2 regions of the Priestia sp. LL-8 genome follow, and region 2 is predicted to be linked to the other one. Evidence: riboswitches for the same ligand, from Rfam matches in the RefSeq annotation. Region 2 holds a riboswitch; the other holds the start of a gene.

Region 1 (3,112 bases), 800 kb from region 2:
ACGCAGAGGATTTAACCGTCGATTTAGATGCAAAAGTTCAAATCCGTCGCTTAGGCACGTTAAATAACTCATACATGAAGCAAATGAAGCATTAAGGAGAAAGAAAATGGAGGGATTTATCGCCTTACTCGTACTGCTTGCTTATTTGACTAAAAAAATCATGATCAACTTCCGAAAGGAAAAGTATTACCGTGAAATAGTCGTCTACCTTTGTCTCATAGGTTTGGGTCTATTCTTTTGGGGAGCGATTACACTCCGTAAAGAAGTTCCTACGCCTCTGTACTTTTTAGAGGCACTAATTAAGCCTCTTACTAGAACCGTTCATCATCTGTTATTCACGTGAGCATGTAGGAGAGAAGGGGTGTATGATGCAGATAAAAGAATTTATTACTCCGAAACAACTTCTTTTTCTCATTTATTTTTTTTGTATCGGAAGCGCTATTTTGGCAGTTCCAGCTACGTTATTAGAAACGAATAGACAAAATGCCTGGGTATGTAGCGTACTTGCTATTGGCTTAGCCCTTTTAATTGTTGCGGTGTTGTTATGGCTGATGCACCGTTACCCTCAGCAAACGTTCATTGAAATAGCTAAAAAGGCGCTAGGTCCTTACGCCGGAGCGTGTATTTCTCTTATTTACATTTTTTTTATGTTCATTCAATCTACGTTTTCCCTTCGAGATATCAGTACATTTATGACGACGCAAATTGTCCCTGAAACGCTGCCTACGTGGATTCATGCTCTTGTTCTTTTAGCTGTTATATACGGAGGGTATCTAGGTATTGAAGTGATAGCGAGAACCGCGGAAATCTTTTTACCGTGGATCGTCGTACCTTTTTTATTGTTAATTTCGTTAAATATTCCTCAGATGAAACTGGATCGTCTTTACCCTTTGTTTGAATTCCGCATGGATGATTTAGTGTTAGGGACCACGTATTTCTTAGGAAATCCGTTTATGGAATTGATTTTTGTGCTAATGATTACGCCTCATATAAAAGATGGAAAAAAGGTAAAAAGAATGATTGTAATTGGTACTGTGGCATCGGGTTTGACGATTACGATTGCAGTTGCGGCTTGTATATTAGCTCTTGGCGCGAATATTGCATCAATGCACAGCTACCCAGTTTATTTATTAGGAAAAATGATTTCGTTAGGTGCAACGATTCAGCACGTTGAAGTATTAGTAGCTATTATTTGGATGTTATCTATCTTTTTTAAAGTTGTCATTGTGTTCTATGCTATTCAGTTAAGTATCGTCCAATTATGTAATTTACGGGTGCGCAATTTTTTAAGCTTTCCTTTAGGTCTAATCATTACAGGCGTGGCGTATTACATTATTCCAAATACAGCATACTTCAATTATTTTGAAAAATATTACTGGCCGTTTTATTTACTTGTACTAAGCGTCTGTTTTCCGTTGTTATTTATTGCGCTTTCTTATATAAAGAAAAATAAGGTAGCTAAAGGCGATAGAAGCCAACAAACATAGCATTATTTATACGCATGTGGTATAGTATACGATGACAATTCAAGAAGAAACGCCGTACACGTTTGTATATGTACGGGAGAGGTTCGAAAACTCCCTCTATAAAAAACTAAGATCATCGTTGATGACAAAAGACACGGTTTTAGCGTGTCTTCTTTCACGTGCTTTTCTATTAACACGTCTTTTTGACGTGTTTGGTAAGGACGTGTATCTTAGTTGCTTTTTAGGGAGATTGCTGGAAAAGAGCAGTCTCTTTTTTGTGTTATAAAATTAGTCACAAAGGGAACGAACGGTTCAATAAAGTTTCTTCTTCTTTTGATTTCAATCAAAAAGGAGACGAACAATAATGATGAAAAATGAAAAAGCGATTGTTGTATTTAGCGGAGGTCAAGATAGTACAACATGTCTATTTTGGGCTTTGAAAAACTTTAAAGAAGTAGAAACGGTTACTTTCCAATACGGTCAGCGTCATAGTCAAGAGATAGAGGTAGCAAAAGCTATCGCAGCTGATTTAGGTGTGAAGCATACCGTCCTAGATATGTCACTTTTAAATCAATTAGCACCAAATGCCTTAACGCGAGATGATATTGAGATCGAGCAAAAAGAAGGAGAGTTGCCTACAACGTTTGTGGATGGCCGCAATCTGTTATTTTTATCATTTGCAGCCGTACTGGCTAAAAACAGCGGAGGCCGTCATATCGTAACAGGCGTTTGTGAAACTGATTTTTCGGGATATCCAGACTGTCGAGATGTATTTGTGAAATCGTTAAACGTCACGCTTAATTTATCAATGGACTTCGAGTTTGTGATTCACACGCCGCTTATGTGGATTGATAAAGCAGAAACGTGGGCGTTAGCGGATGAGCTAGGAGCGCTTGAATATGTGCGTAAAAAAACATTAACGTGCTACAACGGTATTGTTGCTGACGGATGCGGTGAATGTCCCGCATGTCAATTACGAAAGCGTGGGTTAGATCAATATCTGCAAACAAAAGAAGGAGGAGAGAAATAATGCTGCAACAAATGTATCCTCAAGTATTCCATGACTATGAATATGAACTGAACAAAGATATGCAGTTTGCTGCGGCACATTTTGTTCCTCACACAGAAGCAGGAAAATGCCGTCAAGTTCATGGACATACGTACTTTGTAAATCTAACTGTTGCCGGAGATACATTAGACGAAGCGGGCTTTTTAGTAAACTTTGCGCTATTGAAAAAAATTGTTTCTGGTCAATTTGATCATACATTATTGAACGATCATTCTATCTTTAACGAAGAAAATCCAAATGATTTTCCTACAACTGAAGTTGTTGCTCGTAAAATTTATGAGTTGGTTCAAGAATATCTAGACACACTACCAAATAAGCCTTCTTGCGTACAAGTATTCGTGCGGGAAACGCCGACAAGTTACGTAGTTTACCGCCCAAAGAAGGTGAAAAAACGTGGCTAATACAATTCCAGTACTTGAAATATTCGGACCAACGATTCAAGGAGAAGGGATGGTTGTAGGGCGTAAGACGATGTTTGTTCGTACCGCAGGCTGTGATTATTCCTGCAGCTGGTGTGATTCAGCTTTTACATGGGATGGATCAGCTAAAAACGATATTCGTCAGCTAACAGCAGAAC
Region 2 (3,112 bases):
TCAATTTGCTGGATTTTCTTTTTAATTTTTAATAACTCGTTCTTTTTAATAACAACGTAAATAATACGTTTATCTTTATTGGCGTAGTAGCCATATCCGTAAAAGATGGTGGCTGCATTTCCAAATTCACTGGTAATAACTTGTGCGATGTCTTTGTACTGATCAGACATAATGGTCATTGCTTTTTTGTTGTGGAAACCTTCGATAACGATGTCGACGATTTTGGCACAAAGATAGACGAATATAAAAGTATAGAGTGTATTGTTGACGCCAATGGCAAAAATCGATGCTAAGATAATGACGCTGTCCATGTAGAACATGCTTTTCGAGATATTATAGCCTTTTGTGTAGTTTAATAAATAAGCTAAAAGAGTTGTTCCACCGGTAGATCCATCCGCGATAAAAATAAGAGCCAGTCCTGTTCCCATGAGTAAGGCGCCGAATACAATTCCTAAAATCATGTCGTGAACGTGAAAGGGAATATAACTGACTAAGCCGAGGAAAACGGACGTCATGACAGCTCCTAGAATCGTATAAAGAATGGTTTTTTTAGTTAGAAATTTATAAGCTAAGGCAATGAATACAAGGTTCACAAGAAATGTGCTGATACTTGTAGGTATATGAAACAAATAATATAAAACAAGAGCAATACCAACCGTACTTCCGTCACCTAATTTATTTGGAATGACAAAAAAATCAATCGATGCAGCAACTAAAAGCGCTCCGGCAATAATTAAAATGATGTCTTTATAGATTGTTTTCAATATGCAAACCTCCCTGATCATTAGGATATTTTCATGTGGAATCTTGTTTTTACTAGTGTTTCACAAATGATAAAATAAAAAACGTCTTAGAAATTGTCTAGTTATAAAACTGATCAACTTCTAAGACGAAGAATTACGATACGTGTATATGTCTTGAGTCTGCGTTTCTATGCTTCGATGTCACCGATTATATAAACCTCTGACCGCTATGTCAACGCTATGGGAGATGTTCAACTTTTCAAAAAATAGAAGGCGGTTTCCTACATAAAAAAAGAATCCTTTGCGACGGCGCAAAGGATTTTCAAATTTATTGGAATAGGGGGAATACGTTATTAGAATTGCCATTTTCATAAATTAATATACCTTTATTTTTAAAAAAATTATTGGTTAATGACGATTGAAAGTTTGTAATTGACATGCTGATTTAGCTCTGTCAAAAAATCATTTAATTCTTCATTTGAATGAAATTTGCATTCTAGTAAGTAGCAACCATCACCGCTGATTTTAAAGTTGTTGATAACGTACTCCTGCTGACTTTCTAAAAATGTAAGGTAGGGGTGGTGATGAATGCTCTGCGTATAGATATTTAAAAATGCATGGGTGGTGTAGCCAAGTTTCCGTTCATCAATGTTAATTGTATAGCCTTTGATAATGCCTTCATCTTCTAACTTTAATACTCTAGCAGAAGCGGCTTGTCCGGTTAAATGCACTTTTTCTCCTAATTCTTTCATCTTTATACGTCCATTTTTTGATAGCTCTTCTAGTATGCGTTTATCTGTATTATCTAACATCGCTACAAATCCTTTCGTATTTCAAATCAAAAGGGTTAACTACTTTATGTCACCTATGTATACTGGTACGTCTTCTATTTTATACTAAGGGAAAGTAAGAAAAAAGAGCAGTCAATATGGAAGACATGAAAGCAGCAGTAGTTTGTAAACAGCTCGATTGACGAAAGCTTAAGCTTGCTGTATGATTCTTTGAGTGTTTACGTGGTTCGTAACCATCCCACGTTAAAAAACTAAGGAGAGAATAGTAAGATGAATATAAGAACACTTTGCGTCAACGGTCTTTTAGCTGCTATGTATATTGCTGTCAGCATGCTAATTCAGCCGTTTGGCTTCACCAATATCCAATTTCGTATATCAGAAATGTTCAATCATTTGATTGTATTTAATAAAAAGTACGTGTACGGCATTGTACTAGGGGTATTTCTGACGAATTTGTTTTTTTCACCAATGGTCGCTTATGACCTGGTGTTTGGGGTAGGACAATCCGTACTATCATTACTCATTACCATTGTTTCTATGCGCTACATTAAAAATATGTGGGCTCGTATGCTTGTTAATACACTTGTATTTACATTTACGATGTTTATTATTGCGTTTGAACTTCACCTAGCATTTGATTTACCATTTTTCTTTACATGGTTAACAACAGCTGTTGGTGAGTTTGTGGTTATGCTTGTTGGAGCACCAATTATGGCGGCAATTAATAAACGTGTACAATTTAATAAGCTAGTTGGATAAAAAGATATGGCTGTGATAAATCTCACAGCCACATCTTTTTTTCTTTGTTATTCTATAAGTGTAGTGATAAACCCCTTATTATTGAAGAGCTTTTCACGCATGGACAAATTACCCATATCTAGCATGTAAAAAGAGCAGGTCGCGTTTGCGTTCTGCTCTTTTTGCGTAACGCAATAGCGAGTATTCAATTAGATTATTTTGAAAGAAGGAGTGACAAATCTCACAGCGCGTTCTTTTTTCTTTTGTTACGATATACATATAGTTGGCAAACTCCTTATCGAAAAGTTTTTCGCACAACAACACATTACCTATGCGTAGCAATTAAAACAGCAGACCAATGACGGTTTGCTTTTTTAATTGTGTGTTTTTACCATTAAATTACTATTTTGAGTTATAATTGTAAGGTGATTTTTGTTACGAGAGAGGGGATTATTTTTTGAGCAGAAAGTTAGGACTTCTTGTTTTATTAGCGTTAGCCATCGTGTTTTCCGGATGTTCAAAAGAAGAAGGCAAAGCTCCTTTACAAGAGCTAGAAAAGATCCATATTAACGTCATCAAAGAACAAAAGATGAAGCAAGGGATTTCATATGAAATGGAATTAGTAAACAAGAGCGATTTGACCATCAAACAAAATAATGTCTTTTTATCCTATCCTTTAAAAATGAAAAACGGTTATTCTGAAAATAAATTTAAGGTGTTAGCAGAAGGCAATAAGTTAAATATTAAGCCAAAACAAAAGGTAAAGTTAACTGCATTTCTTCCTTATAAAGGAATTAATAAAGAAGTGTTAGCTATTGATGAGCCTGACGTAAAGTGCAT

What was found. Region 2 has a riboswitch for preQ1 ahead of U9R83_RS02550 (QueT transporter family protein). Riboswitches for the same ligand answer to the same signal wherever they lie in the genome.
Region 1: linked by a shared signal. The riboswitch ahead of queC (7-cyano-7-deazaguanine synthase QueC) and the one ahead of U9R83_RS02550 (QueT transporter family protein) in region 2 are both predicted to bind preQ1.

The regions. Positions count from the first base shown of each region.
Region 1 is NZ_JAZAQH010000001.1:1,274,212-1,277,323, forward strand. Features, by position in the region: gene U9R83_RS06425 (Ger(x)C family spore germination protein) at 1-95, shown strand, start outside; gene U9R83_RS06430 (hypothetical protein) at 107-343, shown strand; gene U9R83_RS06435 (GerAB/ArcD/ProY family transporter) at 366-1,487, shown strand; PreQ1 riboswitch class I at 1,560-1,603, shown strand; gene queC (7-cyano-7-deazaguanine synthase QueC) at 1,831-2,496, shown strand; gene queD (6-carboxytetrahydropterin synthase QueD) at 2,496-2,936, shown strand; gene queE (7-carboxy-7-deazaguanine synthase QueE) at 2,929-3,112, shown strand, end outside.
Region 2 is NZ_JAZAQH010000001.1:477,718-480,829, forward strand. Features, by position in the region: gene U9R83_RS02540 (YitT family protein) at 1-764, opposite strand, end outside; gene U9R83_RS02545 (Lrp/AsnC family transcriptional regulator) at 1,145-1,555, opposite strand; PreQ1 riboswitch class I at 1,751-1,795, shown strand; gene U9R83_RS02550 (QueT transporter family protein) at 1,805-2,293, shown strand; gene U9R83_RS02555 (hypothetical protein) at 2,730-3,112, shown strand, end outside.